DNA from 2 places in the Paenibacillus sp. Cedars genome. Region 1 is predicted to be linked to the other one. Evidence: riboswitches for the same ligand, from Rfam matches in the RefSeq annotation. Region 1 holds a riboswitch; the other holds the start of a gene.
The links. A riboswitch is a leader RNA that binds a small molecule or an ion and turns the genes downstream of it on or off. The one in region 1 is predicted to bind FMN.
Positions count from the first base shown of each region.

Region 2: another riboswitch for FMN. It lies ahead of ribD (bifunctional diaminohydroxyphosphoribosylaminopyrimidine deaminase/5-amino-6-(5-phosphoribosylamino)uracil reductase RibD); the one in region 1 lies ahead of B9D94_RS22900 (DMT family transporter).

Region 1 covers NZ_CP020866.1:4,587,971-4,599,407, reverse strand. Annotated here, with positions in the region: gene B9D94_RS22910 (choice-of-anchor I family protein) at 1-164, shown strand, start outside; gene B9D94_RS22905 (hypothetical protein) at 409-795, shown strand; FMN riboswitch at 995-1,163, shown strand; gene B9D94_RS22900 (DMT family transporter) at 1,306-2,286, shown strand; gene B9D94_RS22895 (RNA polymerase sigma factor) at 2,500-3,042, shown strand; gene B9D94_RS22890 (hypothetical protein) at 3,057-4,106, shown strand; gene B9D94_RS22885 (ABC transporter permease) at 4,645-5,607, shown strand; gene B9D94_RS22880 (carbohydrate ABC transporter permease) at 5,621-6,493, shown strand; gene B9D94_RS22875 (ABC transporter substrate-binding protein) at 6,538-8,163, shown strand; gene B9D94_RS22870 (Nif3-like dinuclear metal center hexameric protein) at 8,252-9,052, shown strand; gene B9D94_RS22865 (GntR family transcriptional regulator) at 9,177-9,851, shown strand; gene B9D94_RS22860 (alpha-glucuronidase family glycosyl hydrolase) at 9,945-11,437, shown strand, end outside.
Region 2 covers NZ_CP020866.1:3,602,500-3,613,936, reverse strand. Annotated here, with positions in the region: gene lysA (diaminopimelate decarboxylase) at 1-1,251, shown strand, start outside; gene B9D94_RS18230 (peptidylprolyl isomerase) at 1,471-1,902, shown strand; gene B9D94_RS18225 (acyl-CoA thioesterase) at 1,986-2,381, opposite strand; gene B9D94_RS31045 (hypothetical protein) at 2,504-2,647, shown strand; FMN riboswitch at 2,607-2,789, shown strand; gene ribD (bifunctional diaminohydroxyphosphoribosylaminopyrimidine deaminase/5-amino-6-(5-phosphoribosylamino)uracil reductase RibD) at 3,175-4,275, shown strand; gene ribE (riboflavin synthase) at 4,303-4,971, shown strand; gene B9D94_RS18210 (bifunctional 3,4-dihydroxy-2-butanone-4-phosphate synthase/GTP cyclohydrolase II) at 5,017-6,255, shown strand; gene ribE (6,7-dimethyl-8-ribityllumazine synthase) at 6,511-6,978, shown strand; gene B9D94_RS18200 (segregation and condensation protein A) at 7,045-7,836, shown strand; gene scpB (SMC-Scp complex subunit ScpB) at 7,805-8,410, shown strand; gene B9D94_RS18190 (DUF2953 domain-containing protein) at 8,602-9,282, shown strand; gene ytfJ (GerW family sporulation protein) at 9,255-9,698, shown strand; gene B9D94_RS18180 (D-alanyl-D-alanine carboxypeptidase family protein) at 9,898-11,085, shown strand; gene B9D94_RS18175 (nucleoside recognition domain-containing protein) at 11,146-11,437, shown strand, end outside.

The sequences.
Region 1 (11,437 bases):
CTTCCATACCGGCCTGGGCGGCGGCAAATATCGGTCGCTTGGCAGATCAAGGCATTGTGCAGGGTGACCACCGTGGCAACTATGGGGCCCTCGACTCGGTTACCCGCGCTCAAGCGGCGCTGGTTTTGAACCGTGCTCTGGTCCAGCTCCAATGGATGGACTAGAATCAAACTGAAGTCATGCAACCACAAGACCGTCCTTAAGGCTCTCTATGAGCCTTAAGGACGGTCTTTTCGTACAGCATCAAACACAGGAGCAGTCTATTACTGCTGTGAAATTATTGACGTTGTCCGTGTATTGAAGCGCGATCTTGTCCTGCGGTGAAGGTCAGCGCTGCCATGAATTAAACAGAAGCGCCAAGTCACCGATAATATCAGTGAATGAATAAGCTGATAAGGATGTGGCCATATGCGTATCGAATCCGACTATACGAGCTGGAATTCTGCCCGGCTGAAGATCGCAAAGCCGGGGCAGGAAGGGTTTGAAGAGATCTTTCAGAAGAACAAGAAAGAAGAAGAGAACAAAGGCAGGCTTGTGACGGTAAGGGAAGGCGGCTATTTGCGCCAATACATCGTTCAATCGAATGGGAGCAAGATATTGTTAAGCGAAACGAAGCAGTACAAGGATGAGGCTGCCGCCGATTCATCTCATCTCTTGGCGCCTTTGCCTCAAACGGGCGGAATGAGTCTGAATACGAAGGAGGCACTCCATCTGTTGAACCTTCAGGCGGGTGCTGCAGGGATTATAGCTGGAGCCGTATTCGAGACATCACGGGAAAATGGCAAAAAATCATAGTGGTAACTAATTGATACTTGCTGTATAATTCTCAGTAAGATTAGTTGAATGTGAGATTTCTCATTGAATCCGGAGCGAAAATCATTTATTTTGAAAATAGATGTATTTACATGAAACCATTCATGTTATAATTTCAATATATCGACTAAGCTCATAGGAATTATTGGTTAATTAATGCGTTACAAAATAAAACATGAATATGGATCTTCGGGGTAAGGTGAAATTCCTAACCGGCGGTGATGGTTCGTTCCTTAACGTGAACGAACCTCAGCCCGCGACTCGCTACGTTCTGGTATCAATATGAATGCAGCGACTGACTTGGTGCAAATCCAAGGCCGACGGTAAAGTCCGGATGGGAGAAGATCAAAGATGAGTTTGCTGTGGAACGGGATAGGAATACATCCGTTTCACAGTAGGCTTGTTTGATCAGCCCCCGTATATGTCGACACATGTCGTCTACGGGGGCTTTCTGCTAGCAAGACCTCCGTATTCAAGACAGGAGAGGGCAAGATGAGTAATGTTAATACCGGAGTCGAGGTTAAACCCTACGATTCCGACACACAGGCAAGCCGATGTTTTAAGGGAGGGTTTTGGCTCGTCGTTTTGGGAGCCGCCCTGTGGGGCGTTGATCCTTTATTCCGGGTCATTCTGCTGAAGAATCTGACTTCTGCTCAGATTGTGTTGCTTGAACACGTCATTATTTCGTTGATAGCTATTCCTGTATTATGGAAGAACCGCATGGAGTTAAAGGGGCTTGGATGGAATCATGTTGGTGCACTGCTGTTCATCTCTTGGGGCGGCTCGGCATTGGCTACCGTCTTGTTTACGATGGGACTGTCGAGCGGCAATCTGAATGCCGTCCTGCTTCTTCAGAAGCTGCAGCCGCTATTTGCCATTATACTGGCCAGCTTGCTGCTTAAGGAGAAGCTCCCCCGTCATTTCGGGATTTTACTCGTGATTGCTCTGGCAGGTACGTATTTGCTGACCTTCGGTTTAACCCTGCCCATTGGACATTGGAATGAATTTATTCAGGTAGGCAGCCTCTTGTCATTAGGCGCAGCAGCCTTGTGGGGCGGTTCAACGGTGATGGGACGCCTGATGGTAGGCAAGCTGAAGTACGAGACGGTAACCTCGCTGCGCTTTGTGCTGGCACTGCCCCTTCTGACCGTCATTACGTGGAGCGAGGGCGCTGCATGGAATATGCCGGCATGGGGTACAGGCGACTTTGCCCTGGTATCCTTGAATCTTATCGGTCAGGCACTGCTGCCAGGTCTTCTGAGCTTGCTTGTGTATTATAAAGGGCTGACCACGACCAAAGCCTCTGTAGCGACACTCGCTGAATTGAGTTTCCCTATGGTAGGCGTGCTCATCAACTGGATCGTATTCCAGCAGGTTGTAACAGGTCCGCAGCTCCTGGGCTTCCTGTTGATCTGGATCGTGCTGTTTATTATATCGAGACAACAATCCGAGGCTTCTCTTTCATTACAGTAATGGAGTAATTTCATATGTGCTTGCAGAAAAGCTGATCCGAAATGGATCGGCTTTTTTTGTCGTGTCAAAGTTATTCCATTGGGTTGGTCGTCCTGTGAAAGGATCATTTTTTCGAAGGTGTGTAGGGTTTTTAGAATTATAGGTGTCTTATATAGTAGCACCTGATCTATGGGGCTGGGTTCACCAAAAGAGATGATTAAGGGGGGAGGATCCATGGAGGATCGGACATTGTTGGATGGGCTTGCAAGGAAAGATCTGCAATGTTTTGAAACTTTGGTCGAGCGCTATTCACGCTACATAGCCGCGGTGGTCGCTAAGGTGGCAGGTGGGCGGTTTAATTCCTACGATGTGGAGGAAATAGCCGGTGATGTGCTCATCAGGCTGTGGACAGACGGGCCCAGAATCATTCTGCGCGGGGATAGTCTCAGGCCTTATCTGGCCATAGCCGCACGTAATCATACCCTGAATGCATTGCGAAAAAGACAGCGTATCATTGAATCTGAATTGGAAGATGATGCAGTTTCATGTCCCTCTGCCGAGGCATTGGCTATTCTGCGGCAGGAGAAAGAAACGATAAGCGGCATGGTGCAGGGGATGGGCGAACCTGATCGCGAAATATTCATCCGCAGGTATTTCTATTTGGAGAAAATCCGCGACATTGCAAGCAGGCTGAATATGCAGGAGAAAGCCGTCACCGCGCGGATTCGCCGGGCAAGGGACAAACTGCGCATTCATTATGAAACCGAGAATCCGTAGGATTTCTATGAAGGATGGTGTCTATAGAAGTGAAGCTTCAAATCGATAACGAAAGGGGATGGATGCAAGTGAAGCGGCGAATTGTAGATATTATGGCCAATATCGACAATCAGAATCTGGATAATCTCCTCCTTACGGAGGATGAGGAACGCGAGTTGACGGAGCAGATCAGTATGGAACGGATCAAGAACCGAGCGATGAACCATATTCAAGAGGAGGAAACAATAGTGTTGAAAAACAGGAAAGTGAAAAAATATAAAGCCAGTATCGTTATCGCTGCCGCGATGATCATGATACTTAGCACGACCGCTTTTGCGAGCCAATACATGGATAGCTTGAAGCAGTTCTTCGGTCCATCCGCGTCCATTGCGGAAGATGAACGATCACCTATACAAGGGAAGGATACCGTGGCGGGGGTAAGCATGATTGTTGAAGAAGGCGTTTATGTCGGCAACAGCGGTTATTTGGTAGTCAGCTTCACGAAGGAGGATGGTAAGCCATTCCCCGTGGGTGCATCGATACCCGGACTTGAACTGAAAGCGGAACATGATGTGAGTTATATGGTGGCACAGCAGCTTGTGGACGATAACAAAAAGCTGGTCGGCGTATTTGAGATGGATGCGATGAATGACCTCGAAGGGTTAAAGGCACGGATCACAGCTGATCGAATCACGGCCGCGGACGCTACTCAAGCTGTTGATGGGCCATGGGATGTTCAATTTACTATTTCTGCCGGCAAGGAAAGAGAGTTGAATCTGAATCTGGCGATCTATGAAGGTGAGGAGGCACTGTCTCTCAGCACAATTCATGTTTCTTCCATCGGTGTGGCCATTGAAGGCAAGCGTACGGATGGTAAGCTGGATAAACTCCCGGAATATACGCCAGAGGTTAAGGTGACTGCCGTGGACGGTTCCGTAACAATGCTTCATGCTAGTTCCACAAGTACTACAGAGAGCGGGTTTCAGTGGCTGTATAATCTGGACAGCAAGAATAACCTCGTTTTTCTGGGGGATCTGGATATTAAAAGCATCAGCATTGACGGCAATGTGACGGAGCTGAAGTAAATCAAATGGTGGCAGGGAAACCTCAAGGGGCAGAAGCGAGAACTTCTGTCCTTTATACATGATGAATACCTTGGTAGGAATGAAATCCGATAAACCGTGACGCAACAGGCCGTAGCCTGAATCTGCTCACGGTTTTTTTTGAGGTTTAGAATCGGAAATTTATAAATGATAAAAAAAAGGTATTGAAATTGTAGAAAACGTCCATTACAATGAAACCAACTACCATACTAGTTATACTAGTATACAATCATTGACTCTCTACATAGGAGGAAGAGCAGGCTGGTTTTCTTTTCCGGAAGGACATCCATGAATTGGAGTCTATTTTTTAAATCAACAATGTAAGCGCTTAATATAAAAAGGGGGGATACAATGCACCGGGTGGATCATACCCAGGCTTGCCGAAGTTGAACGATGATAACGACAGTTTTGAAAGCGATTACTTATTTTGCTGTTGCATTGAAATGGATGAAGAATGATGGTCTTGTTCGGATTGAACAAGCATAAGGAAAGGCCTTACGGATTGGAGTGAATGACGTCAATGGAGCCAAAAGTCGCAAATCATCCCTTGCCAGCCGTGAAAGCGGCCAAGAAACCCAAGCTTAAGATCCTCGCGGCGCTGATCCGAAAGGATTGGCAGCTGTACTCCCTGTTGGTTCTGCCGATTGTATACCTGCTCATTTTCAAATACGGGCCGATGATCGGCAACATAATCGCCTTCCGACGATTTATGCCTGGAGGCAACATTTATGGAGAGAAATGGGTAGGACTGCATTATTTCAAAATGTTCATCCATGATCCCGCGTTCTGGAATGTGTTCACAAACACCTTGCTGCTTGGTGCATTGTCTCTGCTCTTTACGTTTCCCGTTCCGATTATCTTTGCGCTGCTGCTGAATGAGGTAAAGAGCAAGCGGTTCAAGAAGTTTGTCCAGACGGCATCTTATCTTCCGCATTTCCTGTCCATCGTCATCGTTGCCGGAATGATCCTGCAATTGACCTCAGTCAATGGCTCCATTAACTCTCTGGTGGAATTCTTCAATGGAGACAGAATCAATTTCATGCAGCGGGCCGAGTGGTTCCGAACGATCTATATCTCTTCGGAAATTTGGCAGGGCATGGGCTGGGGCGCGATTCTGTACCTGGCGGCATTAACAACGATTGATGAATCCCTGTACGAAGCGGCGAGAATCGACGGCGCCAACCGCTGGAAGCAAACGATGTTTGTCACGATTCCAGGCATTCTGCCAACGATTGTTACGCTGCTGATCCTCAATATGGGGGCATTCCTGGCAGTAGGTTTTGAGAAAATATTGCTGCTGTACAATCCGGTCATCTATGAGACGGCTGACGTGATCTCGACTTATCTGTACCGGGTCGGTCTCGTATCGAGCAACTTCAGTTACGCCACGGCGATCGGGCTGTTCGAATCCGTGATCGGGCTGATACTCGTATTCTCTGTGAATGCGATCTCTCGAAGACTCACGGATCGAAGCTTATGGTAAGGAGGGAGCATACATGAAGGAGTCAAGATCCTATAAGGTGTTCAAAGTGTGCAATGCCATCATTCTGCTGTTTATCGTCTTTATCACGCTGTATCCCTTCCTGAACGTGGTCGCTCAGTCCTTCAGCAGCGAGTCGTACATCAACTCCGGGAAGGTCAACCTGATTCCCAGGGGCTTCAATATCGATACCTACAAAACCGTAACTAAAGACGCCATGTTCTGGACGAATTACAAAAACACCGTTGTGTACAGTGTGGTAGGTACCGCGATATCCATGTTCCTGACCACAATCTTTGCTTACGCCTTATCGAAGAAAAGACTGCTGGGCCGCAAGTTCCTGACGATGTTTGCGGTGTTCAAGATGTTCTTCAACGGAGGCCTGATCCCGAACTATGTGCTCATCAACAGCCTCGGGTTTGGCAACTCCCTCTGGGCGATTGTGATTCCGGGAGCCATCAGCATCTACAACATGCTCATTATGAAATCGTTTTTTGAAAATATGCCGGAAGAGCTGGAGGAAGCCGCGGCCATTGACGGCCTGAATACGTATGGCATGCTGTTCCGAATTGTGCTGCCTTTAAGTAAAGCGGTTATCGCTACGATGGTGCTCTTCTATGCAGTCGGGCACTGGAACTCCTGGTTTCCAGCCTTTCTGTATCTGGATCAGAAGGAGCTCTTCCCGGTCACGATTTATTTACGCAACATGATTGCCGGTGCAACGGGTGTCACTTCAGCTGGTGCTACCTCTGCCGATAACTTGACGCAGATATCCGCTAACATCAAGTCGGTGACCATGGTGCTGACCATCCTGCCGATCTTGACGATTTACCCGTTTGTGCAGCGTTATTTTGTAACCGGCATCATGCTGGGATCTGTTAAGCAATAGGACATCTGAACGGCCATTATGGATACCTTAGGGGGAATGGAAAGATGAAAAAGAATCCTCGTTCGTTTTGGGGCAAAGCGTTCCTGTTATCGCTGATCGTTGTGGTATTGGCTGCATGTAATGACAAAACCGGCGGCAAAGAGGCCGAAGTACAGGATAAGGGCGCCATGGAAACCTATGCGGTAGGCGATGCATTCAAGGCAACGGAGCCGTTTGACCTGTCGATTCTCTACAGCGATCAGCCTGCCTACCCGTACAAGCAGGACTGGATGCTTTTTGCTAAACTAAAAGAAATGACAAACGTGACGCTGAAGCCGACCATTGTGCCAATGAGCGATTACAGCCAGAAGCGCAGCCTGTTGATCAGCTCCGGCGACGCGCCGCTGGTCATTCCAAAGACTTACCCGGGGGAAGAATCGGCGTTTGTGGCTTCCGGGGCGATTCTTCCGATCAGCGACTATATTGACCTGATGCCAAACTTCAAGGACAAGGTCGAGAAATGGGATATGGATAGCGAACTGGAGGGACTCCGTCAGGAGGACAAAAAATATTATGTGCTTCCGGGCCTGCATGAAGCGGTATGGCCGGACTATACGCTGATTGTGCGCAAGGATATTTTCGAGAAGCATGGCATTGCCATCCCGACGACCTGGGATGAGCTGTATACGGCCATGAAACAGCTCAAGCAGGAATATCCGGATGTAACGCCGTTCTCCGACCGCTTTAAATTCAACAGCACGCTGAACATCGCGGCAACGGGCTTTGGCACGAAAGCCGGATGGGGCTTCGGCAGCGGACTGACTTATCTGGAAGACAAGGATGAGTTTGTTTATACGGCAGCCACGGAAGAGTATAAGGAAATGCTGACCTACTTCCATAAGCTGGTGGCTGAAGGCTTGCTGGACAAAGAGAGTTTTACCCAGGATGACGATCAGGCCGTGCAGAAATTTGTCTCCGGCAAGTCCTTCATCATTAACGGCAATTCCCAGACCGTCGTTCAGCACCGTAACGACATGGACAAAACGCTGGGTGAAGGCAAGTATGCGATTAGCAAAATCACGGTTCCCGGCGGTCCCGCAGGCCAGCTGATGTCCGGCAGCCGTCTTGAGAACGGGGTCATGATCTCTTCCAAAGTGAAAGAGAGCGAGCATTTTAAAGCGATCCTGCAGTTTATCGATTGGCTCTATTACAGCGACCAAGGACAGGAATTCGCGAAGTGGGGCGTTGAAGGCGTAACGTATACCAAAGAAGGCGGCGTTCGCAAGCTGATGGACGACATTAACTACAACGGACTGAATCCGAAAGGCACAAAGGATCTGCGGATTGAGAACGGCTTCTCCGGAGGGGTGTTCGCTTATGGCGGTACAACCGAGCTGCTGCAATCCATGTTCAGCGAGGAAGAGCAGCAATTCCAGAAGAGCATGAGCGAGACCAAAACCGTGGTGAAGCCGGAGCCGCCAATCCCTTACTCGGTTGAAGAACGCGAGCGAGTGACGCTGCTCAGCACGCCGCTCAAGGATTACACGGATCAAAACACGCTGAAGTTCATTCTGGGCGACCGTGATCTCGCGGATTACGACAAGTTCGTGGCAGAGCTGGATAGCCAGGGTGTGGGTCAATACCTGGAAATTGCGAATAAAACGTATAAAACCTATAAAGAGCAGAAATAACCAACGGATCACAGGCTGCCGTTTCGTCATGGAAAGGGCGGCCTGTTTTCATTCGGTGGCTGCGATGATCCAAGGAGGTTGTTGTAGATTGAGCATTACCGTTCAGGATGTTATCAATCGGTTAACTGGTTCGACGGAACCCCATGCATCCACGGTGGACAGGGTCGTTGCAGGAAGCGAGGCCGCCGTTGTCCACGGAATTGCCGTTACCTTTGCCGCATCGCATTCAGTTATCCAGAGAACGCTTCAGGCGGGAGCGAATCTGCTGATTACGCATGAGGGGGTGTTCTACAGCCATCATGAGGCCGAGTATGAAGGAATGACGGAAAGCCCCGTTTATCAGGATAAACTCCGCTTGATCCAATCTGGGAAGCTGACGATCTATCGCTTTCACGATGCGCCTCACCGGTACGTTCCTGATATGATTACGCAAGGGCTTGTCAGGGCGCTGGGCTATGAAGACGATGTCGTCAAGTTTCTTCCGACAGCTGCCATCGTCACTTTACCGGAAGTGATGAGTGTCCAGGATATAGCGGAGAACGTAAAAAAAAAGCTGGGCATTTCTTACCTGCGATATACCGGAAATGAGAGCAGTGTATGCAGCAGAATCGGCATAGCCGTGGGTTATAGGGGAGGCGGATCGCATGCGATCCCGCTCTGCCTGAATGAGCAGCTGGATCTGCTCATCACGGGTGAAGGGCCGGAATGGGAAACACCTGAATACATCGGCGATGCAGCGGCCCAGGGCCGGTCTCTGTCCCTGCTTCTGCTGGGCCATGCTGCCAGCGAGGAGCCGGGCATGGAATGCGTGGCAGGACTGCTGCGCGACCTTTTTCCGGATATTCCCATACATTTTATACCGTCCGAGCCGTTAATTCAGGTAATATAGAGGAGGAATATCCTAACAGCAACAGTGATCGGAAGAAATGATCCGCATGAGTTGCGTTGCTAACTGCCGATGATAATAACGAAGTATAGAGAACATAGAGCATAGGAGAAAGAGGTAACGATATATGTCAACAGAGCAAAAGATTAAAGGCTCTACCCGTGAGTATTCTTATCATCTATTGAAGGATCGGATACTGCATCTGGAGCTGGAGCCGGGTACGAAAATCTCGGAAAAAGAAATTGCGGACGAATTGAATGTCAGCAGAACGCCGGTCCGGGAAGCGTTTATGAAGCTTGCTGAAGAGGAACTGCTGGACATCATTCCGCAAAGCGGGACGATCGTATCCCGTATTAATCTCAGGCATGTTGAGGAAGGCCGATTCATCAGGGAGAAGATCGAGAAGGAGATCGTGGCGCTTGCCTGCGATTTTTTTCCCGAACAGTTCCGTTTCCGGCTGGAGACAAATATTGCGCTCCAGGATGTATGCGCGGGCAACCATAATTTCTATAAGCTGTTTGAGCTGGACGAAGAGTTTCACCAAATTCTGTTTGAGGGTGTGCAAAAAGAACGGACCTGGAAGATGCTGCAGCAGCTGAACATTCATTTCAACCGTCTGCGACTCCTTCGGCTGTCCAAGGATTCCAACTGGGAGAATATCATCTCCCAGCATAAAGAAATGTATCAGTTGATTGTCAATAAAAAAGCGGAGCAGGCCATGAAAGTGATGGAGAGTCATCTGCGCCTTGTCGTTGTGGAGCAGGATATCTTGCGCGAGAAATATCCGCATTATTTTATATGATATCCGATCCGAACGTAAACGACGGGTTGCTCTAAAAGAGCATGATGACCGTGTCCACCTGCCGCTTACATATGGAGGGAGATGGCTTAAGTCATGGAGATCACGGAGTTACAGCTTCCATATTCGGCTGCTGACCGCGGCTGGCTGCGATACGAGCCAAGGGATTCTCTACAGGGACTGCCTGTATGGTCCAGAATTTTCGTCTCTGAATGGTCGGATACGGTAGAAGCTGCGGTTCGCGAATTGCGATATGGCATTCGCGAGATGAGCGGACAATTACCTGAGATCGTTGTTGGAGGAGAAAGCTTGGCTCAAGGCGCATTTATCAGATGCGCTACGGTTAGGGAATCTTTGCCGAATGAACTTCATTCGGACTTGCCTCTACAGGATTTGAACGAGGAGGGCTATCTTCTCAAGCATGTCGCTGATAAGGAGAACGGTGGCTGCCTTTACATTGTCGGCAGGACGGACAAGGGGATCCTGTACGGGGCTTTCCATCTGTTAAGACTGCTGCAAATGGAGGTGCCTGCGGAGCGGATCGATCTCGTGGAGAATCCACGGAATCCGCTTCGGATGATGAACCATTGGGACAACATGGATGGCTCGATTGAACGGGGATATGCAGGCAGGTCGATCTTCTTCAAGGATCAGCGCTTGATAGAGGATGATGGGCGAATTCGGGATTATGCCCGGCTTATGGCTTCTATCGGAATCAATGGCATTTCCATCAATAACGTCAACGTACATGAAGCGGAGGCACGGCTGATTACTGCCGAGTATTTGCCTCAAGTCGCCAGAGTCGCCGGGATCTTCAGCGCGTATGGAATACGGTTGTTCCTGAGTATCAATTATGCAAGCCCGATGCAGCTCGGAGGACTTGCGACGGCCGATCCGCTGGACTCTGGCGTCCGTCAATGGTGGAAGGAAAAAGCGGTGGAAATCTATCGCTATATCCCGGATTTCGGCGGCTTTGTTGTTAAAGCTGATTCCGAGCACCGTCCCGGTCCGTTTACATATAACCGGACGCATGCGGATGGTTCGAACATGCTGGCAGAGGCATTGGCTCCATACGGGGGCGTTGTCATCTGGCGATGTTTCGTATATAACTGCATGCAGGACTGGAGGGACCGGGCGACGGACCGGGCACGCGCAGCGTACGATCATTTTAAGCCGCTGGATGGACAGTTCAGGGACAACGTCATTTTGCAGATCAAGAACGGCCCGATGGATTTTCAGGTGAGAGAAGCGGTATCTCCTCTGCTGGGCGCCATGCCGCAAACCAATCAGATGCTGGAATTCCAGATCACGCAAGAATATACGGGACAGCAAAAACATTTGTGCTACCTCGTTCCCCAGTGGAAGGACGTGCTGGATTTCGACACGTATGCCCGGGGAGAAGGCTCCACGATCCAGAGGGTGGCATCGGGTGAGCTGTATGATTACAAGCACTGCGGAATCACCGCAGTCATCAATGTAGGCGATGATGAGAACTGGACTGGACATACACTTGCACAGGCCAATCTGTATGGTTACGGGCGGCTGGCCTGGAATCCGGATTTGTCCGAGGCCGAGATTACGGAGGAATG
Region 2 (11,437 bases), 990 kb from region 1:
CAATATGGAACACCACTATATATTGTAGACGAGCAGTCGGTGCGCAACCGCTGTCGGGAATATATCGAGGCATTCAATGCTTCCGGGTTGAAATTCCAAGTCGCGTATGCAAGCAAGGCGTTTTGCGTCATGGCTATGTGCCGCTTGGCGGATGAGGAAGGCATGTCGCTTGACGTGGTTTCCGATGGCGAGCTGTACACAGCGCTGCAAGCAGGATTTCCTGCGGAACGGATTCATTTCCACGGGAACAATAAGACGCCGGAAGAGATTGAAATGGCGCTTGATGCACATATCGGCTGTTTTGTAGTGGATAACGTGATTGAACTGCACATGCTGCAGGCCATTGCAGCCGAGAAGAACCGCACCGTTAACATTCTGCTTCGCGTGACACCGGGTGTTGAGGCTCATACGCATGAGTATATCTCCACAGGTCAAACCGACTCCAAGTTTGGTTTTGATATCGGTAACGGCTCCGCATATGAAGCGGTAAAGCTTGCAGAAGCACAAGGGAACATTAACTTGATGGGCATTCATTCCCACATCGGCTCCCAGATTTTTGAGGTGGAAGGCTTCCAGATGGCCGTTCAGCGTGTTGCCGAGTTTGCTTTTTCTGTAAAAGAAGGCTTGGGCGTTGTGTTCAAGGTTGTAAATCTTGGCGGCGGGTTTGGTATCCGTTATGTGGATGGAGACACTCCGCTTCAAGTATCCCAGTATGTAAAAGCGATTACGGATGCGGTGAAAACTCACTTTGCTGGTCTGGGTTCCGAGCTTCCTGAAATTTGGGTGGAGCCGGGCCGGAGCATCGTTGGCGATGCAGGCACCACGCTGTACACGGTGGGCACAAGCAAGGATATTCCAGGCGTACGCAAATATGTTGCCGTAGATGGCGGGATGACGGACAATCCTCGTCCGGCGTTGTATGAATCGAAATATGAAGCAGTGCTTGCCAACCGTGCTAACGATAAGGTTGAAGAAACCGTGTCCATCGCTGGCAAATGCTGTGAGAGCGGGGATATGCTCATCTGGGATCTGGATCTTCCGAAGGTAGAGACAGGTGATTTGCTGGCTGTATCCTGTACAGGTGCCTACAACTACTCTATGGCAAGCAACTACAACCGGATCCGCAAGCCGGCAGTCGTATTTGTGAAGGATGGCCAGAGCAATCTGGTCGTACGTCGCGAGTCGCTTGCAGACATCATCAGTAACGACATCGTGCCTGCGAATGTGGCAAAAGAAACCGTAACGAGCTAAATAATCACCTCAGTTAGATATGAAAAGCCATTCCATCAGAGGGCCCGCCAATGCCTCAGGGCTGCGGTCAGGGCTCTTTGGTGTGCCTGTTCAGCTCGACATGGCGGGTGCGCGAGGACAAGTTCATTTTGCTTCGAGGCTCAATTCATAGTAAACTATAAAATGCATTGTGTAACAAAACTACTGAAGCGGTCTAATAACGGAAGGAGATACACCCATATGGCAAAAAAAGCGAAGATCACACTGGAAAACGGTAAAGAGGTATTGCTTGATCTGTTTGAGAACGAGGCGCCGAACACGGTAGCCAACTTTGAGAAATTGGCTAACTCCGGTTTTTATAACGGCCTTGTATTTCATCGCGTAATCCCTGGCTTTGTCGCTCAAGGCGGCTGTCCGCAAGGAACAGGTGCCGGCGGTCCGGGTTATACCATCAACTGTGAGATTAACCCTAACAAACATGAGCGTGGAAGCTTGGCTATGGCGCATGCAGGCCGTAACACAGGCGGCAGCCAGTTCTATGTATGCTACGAGCCGCAGCCGCATCTGGACGGTCAGCATACTGTGTTTGGTAAAGTTGTGGAAGGCATGGAGTACGTGGATGCATTCAAGGGCCGCGACAAAATGGAAAAAGTAGAAGTATACGAAGCGTAATTGTTAGCTTCCGGATTGGACAGGCGCACCTTAGGGTGTGCCTGTTTTTATGATGATGGTAATTAGAAAATCGGGGATGCGGATTACGAAGGAAATAATCTGCGAAGCTCCTCCGGAACTGATCTGCTTTTGCGAGTATGGGGATCCATGGCTACACTGGTTACCTCTGCATCTGCACACAGTTCACCTTCCTTGTTGTGGATCTGCTGCAGCATGACATAACTCGTCCGTCCGACAGATTTCGGCTCGGTCGAGATGGTCAACCGATCGCCTTGACTGCACTCCTTGCGATAATTGATATTAATGTTGACGGTTACGGTTTGGACACCGAGTTGTTTTAGCACGTCATACCGGAGGTCCCCAGCCTCGTACCATTCTTCTCGGCCCCATTCGAGATACTCCAGGTATTTAGCATTGTTTACATGTCCATTGACGTCAATTTCCGTAGGTCGGACGATGATGTCCAGGGATGTTTTCATCGTTGTTTGCTCCTTTTTAACAGAGATCAATACCTCATGTTTATCCATCAATTATGTTCTCTCTTACGACAGGATACTCCTGCTCCCAGCGCATCATTTAAGAAAACAGCAGGTCATGGGAAATGGATATTAAAGTTATGTGCTTAAAAAAAGTTAGTGGTTTTTCCTTGCAATTTTTAAAAGGTGGTGATAAGATTCATCATAAGATAAAACAACTTCATAAGTTTAATCCTTCGGGGCAGGGTGAAATTCCCTACCGGCGGTGATGAATGCAGTGGGCTTAACGTAATGTTAGCCAATGACTGCATCTTAGTCCGTGACCCGGATACGTGTGTGAATGACACCGTATGCGGTGGACCTGGTGCAAATCCGGGACCGACAGTATAGTCTGGATGGGAGAAGGAGTGAAAGACACATTGGCGGCAGCAAGTGCAGTCGTGTCTATGCACAGATCGTGACATGCGTTATGTGCAGGTTTTCACATGCGAATCAAAGCAGGCTTTGGCGATTATTTGTTGTCGCTGTGTATGGCTTTGAGTTGTTTGTTGTAGGCAAAACCTGCGTTCATGACGGTTATTTACCTTGTCATCCTTTAACTTCTATCAAGCCCTGTTCCGGATTCTTCTGAATCTGAAGCAGGGCTTTTTTAGATATCAGAGAGTATGCCCCCTTTGAAACAGGGGCTTTTATGATATCGAAAGACCAATTACTGCTAACTGCAGTCTAACAATGTGGAATGTACATCGATCACTTTATTTTTTATGGAGGTTGTGAGAGGGGGCCCATGTGTACCATGGATATCGTCAACGATGAATTCTATATGTCACTTGCACTGGACCTGGCCGAACGTGCTCAAGGACAGACGGGTATCAACCCGGTTGTCGGCTGTGTCATTGTGAAGAATGGTGCGCTTGCAGGAGTGGGAACCCATCTGGAGCGTGGAACCCCGCACGCCGAGATTCATGCTTTGAACATGGCCGGAACCAAAGCGGCTGGCAGCACGGTGTATGTGACGCTGGAGCCTTGCAGCCACTACGGAGCGACACCTCCTTGCAGCGAAAGGTTGATCGCCGAAGGGGTCAAGCGGGTGGTCGTGGCGTGTGAGGACCCGAATCCGCTCGTTGCGGGCAAAGGCATCCAGATGCTGCGGGCAGCCGGAATCGAGGTCGTGACAGGGATCTTGAGAGAACGTGCGCTTCGCTTAAACGAAGCCTTCATTAAATTCATTACGACGGGTCAGCCGTTCGTCACGTTGAAGACAGCAAGCACGTTGGATGGCAAGATTGCATCGAAAACCGGTGACAGCAAGTGGATATCGAGCGAAGAATCCAGGGAGCTAGTTCACACACTTCGTCATCGTCATCAAGGCATTATGGTCGGGGTGTCCACGGTTATTGCGGACAATCCAAGCCTGACAACGAGACTGAGTGTTGGAGGGCTGCATCCGGTCAGGATCATTGTGGACTCCAGCCTGCGAATGCCGCTTGATAGTCATGTGGTATCGGACGGAACGGCGCCCACATGGATTTTGACAACGGAGCAGGCAGATGAAGGCAAGCGGACATTGCTGGAGGAGCGGGGAATTCAAGTGATCCCATGCGGGGAAGGTCCGCGCGTTGATCTGAAGGCGGCCATAGCGAAGCTCGGCCAGATGGGCATTTCCTCGATTCTGCTTGAAGGAGGCGGCACACTGAACGGCGCCATGCTGGAACAGAAGCTTGTGGATAGGCTTATCCAGTTTATTGCCCCAAAAATCATTGGAGGGTACGATGCTCCGGGGAATTTCATGTTTAGCGGTTATGAGCAAATGAACCAAGCCATCGTGCTGACAGGGCTTGAAAGTAAAAGACTGGGCGACAATATTTACATCACCGGCATTCCGGTCTGGATGTAAGACATCGGGAAGGAAGGAGGGAAGCCTGTGTTTACGGGATTGGTTGAGGAAATAGGTGAGATGAGGCGAATTGGCCGCAAAGGCGAAGCCATGCTGCTGAGCATTTCGGCCAGCCGGATCATGGAGGATTTGAAGCTGGGTGACAGCGTTTCGGTCAATGGCGTATGCTTGACTGCAACGACGATAGATCGAGGGATATTTACGGTTGACGTGATGCCGGAAACCTATAGAAATACCAACCTTAAGGAGCTTCAACCAGGTGGAAAGGTGAATCTTGAACGGGCAATGGCGGCCGGAGGCAGATTCGGGGGCCACATCGTCCAGGGACATGTGGATGGAGTCGGCGTGATTCGCAGCGTGCAGGCTGATCAGAATGCGGTGGTCTATGAGATTGCACCTTCGCAAGATGACTTGTTTAAATACATCATCCCCAAAGGCTCGGTTACACTGGATGGAATCAGCTTGACCGTTGTGAAAACAACGGATTCCTCCTTTACGGTTTCCATCATCCCCCACACGCTGGCCGAGACTGTGCTGGCCTATAAAAAAGCGGGCGATACGATTAATATCGAATGCGACATTCTTGGTAAATATGTGGACCACTTGCTGCATTACGGCTCGGAGGGTGCGGGCAGCAGACGTGGGCCGAACCCGGGAATCAGCAGGGATTACCTTGCCGAGCATGGATTTGCCTAGCTGATATTCATACAGGTATCTCCATGAGAAGAAGGAGGAGTAGCAATGGAAGAGCGCTTTTCATTTCATACCATCGAAGAGGCGTTATCAGATTTGAAGGAAGGCAAGGTTGTCATTGTAGTAGACGATGAAGACCGTGAGAATGAAGGGGACTTCATCGCACTTGCCGACAAGGCAACTCCGGAAGTCATTAATTTCATGATTACGGAAGGCCGGGGGCTGGTATGTCTGCCGATGACGCAGTCCCGGGCACAGGAGCTTGATCTTAAACCGATGGTTACCCAGAACACGGACTATCATGGAACGGCCTTTACGGTTTCTATTGATCATAAGCATACCACGACAGGCATCTCCGCTTATGAACGGTCCGTGACCGTTCGGGGCATCATGGATTCAAGCGCAACCGCGGCTGATTTTCGCAGACCGGGGCATATGTTTCCCCTTATAGCCAAAGACGGCGGAGTCCTTCGCCGGGCCGGCCATACAGAGGCTGCTGTAGATCTTGCCAGATTAAGCGGGTCCTATCCTGCCGGGGTCATCTGTGAGGTGATCAAGGAGGACGGTACAATGGCACGACTTCCGGATCTGGTGGAGATTGCCAAGAAACATGACTTGAAGCTGATCAGCATCAAGGATCTGATTCATTACCGCAATGAGAAGGAAAAGCTTGTCCAGCGAGAGGTATCTGTACGGATGCCTACCGATTTCGGCGTGTTCCAGGCTGTTGCCTATACCAACGATGTGGATAATAAAGAGCATATTGCCTTGGTGAAAGGGGAGATTGACGGCAGCGAGCCTGTCCTGGTGCGTGTGCATTCCGAGTGCCTGACAGGTGATGTGTTTCACTCCCATCGCTGTGACTGCGGTCCTCAATTCGAGGCGGCACTCCGTCAAATCGATGAGGCGGGAAGAGGCGTTCTTCTCTACATGCGTCAAGAAGGGCGCGGCATTGGCCTGATCAATAAGCTGAAAGCTTATAAACTGCAGGAAGAAGGTCTGGACACGGTTGACGCGAACCTAAAGCTTGGCTTTGCCGCCGATTTGCGGGATTACGGCATCGGGGCTCAGATTCTGAAGGATCTGGGCGTAAGGCAGATCCGCCTGCTGACAAACAATCCACGCAAAATCAAAGGCTTGGAGGGCTATGGCCTGGAGGTCGTGGAACGCGTGCCGATCCAGATGCCGGAGAACGAGGATAACACCGGTTATCTTCATACGAAGCAAGCGAAGCTCGGTCATATGCTGAAATTCGATGATATCGAGCAGAACGAGAGCACCAACTAATCACCAACAAAATAAAAGGTCAATCTGGTTTTTTGGTTGCTTCTTAGACAGACCGAGCGAAGAGGACGGAGTGCTGCTGGAGAAGCGTTAGCGGTCGCCTTTAACTCCTGATTTCCACCTTGGAAAATAAATCCTGAAATCAGGAGTTAACAGCGATCGGAAGCAGCAGCCGTCAGCGCAACGGGCTTCAAGGAGCAATTGTAAACACCAGTGAGACCTTATATAAACTCCAATCCGAAAGGAAGTCATCCCATTATGGCAACAATATTTGAAGGTAAATTAGTATCCGAAGGTCTGAAATACGGTATTGTCGTGGGTCGTTTCAATGAATTTATTACCAGCAAGCTGCTGAGCGGCGCACTCGACGCATTGAAGCGCCACGGAGCCCAGGAGAATGAAGTCGATGTGGCCTGGGTGCCGGGAGCGTTTGAAATCCCGCTCATTGCCCAGAAGATGGCAGAAAGCGGCAAGTATGATGCCATAATCACCCTGGGAACCGTCATCCGCGGCTCCACTACCCATTATGATTATGTGTGCAACGAAGTGGCTAAGGGCGTATCGGCCATTAACCTGAAGACCGGCGTACCTACCATTTTCGGTGTGGTAACGACAGAGAATATCGAACAAGCCGTGGAGCGTGCGGGAACGAAAGCCGGTAACAAAGGCTGGGATTCAGCCATGGCGGCCATCGAAATGGCAAACTTGACGAAAAGCCTAAAATAGTGCTTATTTAATGTAGTGCTCTTTTTCAGAGCACTGCATTTTATTTTTTTGGCGGGAGGATTCACAGTGACCGTATTATACAAGCTGGAAACGTTTGAAGGACCGCTCGATCTGCTGCTGCATTTGATTGATAAAGCGGAAATCGACATCCAGGATATCCCCGTCAGCGAGATTACCGAACAATACATGGCCTATTTGCACAATATGCAGGAGCTGGAGCTCGAAATTACAAGCGAATTTCTGGTAATGGCTGCAACGCTGCTGTCTATAAAGAGCAAGCTGCTGCTTCCGAAGCCCCCGGTTATCGAAATGGACGAGTTCGATTTTTATGATGAGGACGACATGGATCCGAGAGCGGAGCTTATTCAGAAGCTGATTGAATATCGCAAATACAAAGGCATTGCCCGCCATCTTCATGAGAAGGAATGGGAGCGGAGTCTGATCTACTCCAAGGAAGCGGAAGACCTCACTCCTTTTATGCCTGAGGTGGAAGAGAACCCGGTGCTGGGGCTGCACATTTCAGATTTGATCAGTGCTTTTCAAAAAGCGTTAAACAAAGCAGTCAAACGTACATCGTATGCCCGTATTCAGCGGGATGAAATATCGGTAAAGGATCGGATTCGTCAAGTCATGGATGCCCTGGAGCAAGTGGGACCGGGAGGACGTGTGCTGTTCTCCAAGCTGCTTCACGAAGAGATGGAACGGCATGAAATCGTAGTGACTTTCCTGGCCATTTTGGAATTGATGAAAATGAAACAGATATTGTGCTATCAAGAGAAGTTGTTTGAAGATATTGTCATGGAGTGGAGAGGGGAAGAACGTGTTGATGGATTATCCGAAGCTGAAATCGATTATTGAGGGGCTTCTGTTCCTATCGGGGGAAGAGGGCTTGTCGGTAAGGCAAATTGCTGAGATCACCGAGCAGTCGGATGGCCTGGTTGGCGAAGCGCTTGAGGATATGAAGGAGGAGTGGGAGCGTCAGGAGCGCGGAATTCAGATTGTTCAAATCGCGGGAAGCTACAAAATGGCTACATTGTCTGAGCATGCGCCGTATTTTGAACGCCTGGCCTATTCGCCTTCACGGTCTTCACTGTCTCAAGCAGCGCTGGAAACACTCTCCATCGTTGCCTATCGGCAGCCGATTACGCGCGTAGAGATTGAAGATATTCGCGGCGTTAAGTCCGAGCGGGCAATTCACACCCTTGTCAGTAAAGGTTTGATCGAGGAAGTCGGGCGAGCGGAGGCGATTGGCAGACCCATTCTGTATGGTACAACCAAATCGTTCCTCGAATATTTCGGACTTGCCAATATCAAGGATTTGCCGGAGCCGTCGCAGTTTGAGGATACCGATAATCTGGAAGAGGAAACGCAGCTGCTGTTTGATAAGCTTGATGGTCGTCAGCTTACATTTGATGATGTGGAGGAAAGCTAGCCATTATTCAATATTATAAGCCTTAAGTAAGAGCTGATCCTGGGCGTGGTGAATTCACCGTCCGGGATTTTTTTTGATTGAAAGTACATGAAATCGGGAACCTGGGATAATTTTCGCATCATTTTGAGGAGATTTTGCCATACTAAGCCAAGCGGATTACATTTTACTAAGTTCGTTTTGGGGGTTACTTTGTGAGGGTTTGGATCTTTCTGGCGGTCGGTCTGGTTGTCCTCCTCATCGTATTGCTGATCGTTGTGCTGAGTTCCAAGATAACGATTAAGCTGGATGTGGTTCTAAGAAAAGATGAATATAAAGCGTTAGCGGAACTTAAGATGATCTTCGGTTTGATTACGCGCAAATATGAAGTCCCCTTTCATCTGGCCAACGGTGGCATTGAATATAAAAAGGAGACCGTTCCCGGAGAACAGGGGATCCCGTTAGGTTCTAACAAGGAGAAGATTTCTTCAAGCAGAACCATTCGATACAGGGATTATGTGCGGGCATTATTATCGACGAAAGGTCTTAAAAAATGGGTTAAGCAGACGATGGCGGCGGTTCATCTCATGGATGTCCGATGGTCGACGCGGATTGCCTTGGAACATGCGGCAGATACGGCCGTTGCAACCGGGATGCTGCATGGGGTGAAGCATACGCTTCTTGGATGGATGTCCCACCGTTTAAACATGAAGGACATGCCTCAAATCGATGTAGTGCCGATATTTAATGGCCCGCCGCAAATTTCCACTGAACTATACTGTATAGCGAAAATCTCCTGCGGAAAAGCTATGTATGCTGGACTGGTACTTATAGTTCGCGTGTTAAAGGTGAAAGGAGGAGTTAGATCATGGCAGAACACCCTATTCAAGGCTTGATGCAAACGGCAATGGAGAACATCAAGGGAATGGTGGACGTAAATACGATCGTTGGCGACCCCGTTAATACACCTGACGGCAGCGTAATCTTGCCCATCAGTAAAGTGGCCTTTGGTTTTGCAGCTGGCGGCAGCGACTACAATGTTGAAGCCGGTGGCACACACCATCATTCCACAGACGGGACGCATAGCGACCATATTTCCCATCCTTTTGGCGGAGGCAGCGGCGGTGGCGTATCCATCAGACCGATTGCTTTTCTAGTCGTAGGAAACGAAGGCGTGCACATCGTGCCGCTGGATAACCAGACCCATCTGTTCGAACGGATCATTGATTCGACCCCGTATTTGCTTGAGCAAATTCAGTCGATGTTTCAAACAGGCAACAGCACTGGCACAACACCACCGCCTGCGTACTGATTGGAGCAAGCATATCCCTTCCGTTCCTAACGGAAGGGATTTTTGCCGTTAAGATGATGCGTCCCAGGAAAACCTCCTCTAAATAACGCCCCATGGCAACTGTATAAATCTGTCTGTAGACGTTTCTCTGATGAATTGGACATACCTTAAGCGAAGGCGACATATACTTGTACAAGATTTCTGAACACCGGAGGATAAGATGATGAAAATGAAATGGAAAAAAGGCAAGTCCTTGTTATCCATGTTAATCGCTGTATGCTGCTTGCTGGTTACGATTACGCCCGTGGTGTATGCAGATCATGAGAAAGGGCCAGCGAACCATGCTCAGGCCGCAGCGCTGATCGATGTGACTTCCGGGAGGATGCTTTACAGCAAGAACGGTGATGAGCGCTTAAGAATCGCCAGCCTGACAAAGATTATGACAGCCATTGTGGCGATTGAACATGGCAAGCTGGACGACCGTGTCAAGATCTCCAAAAATGCTTTTGCCAAGGAAGGCTCCTCTATCTTTTTGAAGCTGGGCGAGGAGATGACCCTTGAGAATTTACTGTTCGGCCTCATGCTTCGTTCGGGTAACGATGCCGCTACAGCCATTGCCGAGCATGTCGGCGGTACAGAGGAAGGCTTTGTGATGCTGATGAACGAAAAGGCAGCCCAGCTTGGCATGACGAACTCGCATTTCATGAACCCGCATGGACTGGATCATGACGAGCATTACTCTTCGGCTAATGATATGGCCAAACTGACGGCTTACGCACTCAAGAACCCTGTTTTTAGTGAAATTGTCAAAACACCAACCAAAAAAGCGCCTAATCCAAACGAGTCATGGGACTACAAGTGGGACAATAAGAACAAAATGCTTCGTTTCTATGAAGGGGCCGACGGGGTTAAAACTGGCTACACTAAAAAAGCATTCCGCTGCCTGGTGAGCTCCGCCACCCGGAATGGCCAGCAGATTGCAGCCGTAACGCTGAACGATGGTAATGACTGGAACGATCATTCCAACATGCTGGATTACGGATTTGCCCATTTTCCTCTAAAGAAGGTTACCGAAAAAGGGCAGAAAATCCAGGGATACACCCTTGTCACGGGAAGTTCCTTCACCTATGCGTTTGCGCATGATGAGGAGAGTCGCCTGGTGAAGAGACTCGTTCTGCATAAAGCGACTGCGCCGGATGTTTCGTTCGGACTTCGCGGCCATATTGAACTGCTGCTGGATAACGTCAGCATAGGTAAAGTTCCTGTTTACGAAGAAGGAAGCAGGCTTCCTGAAACCCCGGACGTCATGCAGAAGTCCAGAAGCACATCCGGACCGCTGGGTTCGTTGTCATTATGGCAGTCGGCCGGAGAAGTGATCAGGCATCTGTTCAGGGCCAATCATAACTAGTCTTCGCTGAAGAGTTGTTTACACTCTCATGCAGCGAGGCATCGAACTGGGGGCGAAGAGATGATTAATTTGATTTGGATGGGGATGATACTGGTCGGGTTTGGTTTTGCGGCTATTAACGGGAACATTGACAGCGTCACAAAAGCCGCATTTGACGGAGCTCAAACAGGGGTGACAGTCTCCTTCGGTCTGATCAGCATACTGGTGTTCTGGCTTGGCATGATGCGGCTGGCAGAAGATTCGGGCCTGCTGAAAAAGGTTGCCAAGCTGCTGGGGCCAGTTGTTCGCTTTCTGTTCCCGGATGTGCCCAAGAATCATCCCGCGATGGGTTATATACTGTCAAATATGAGCG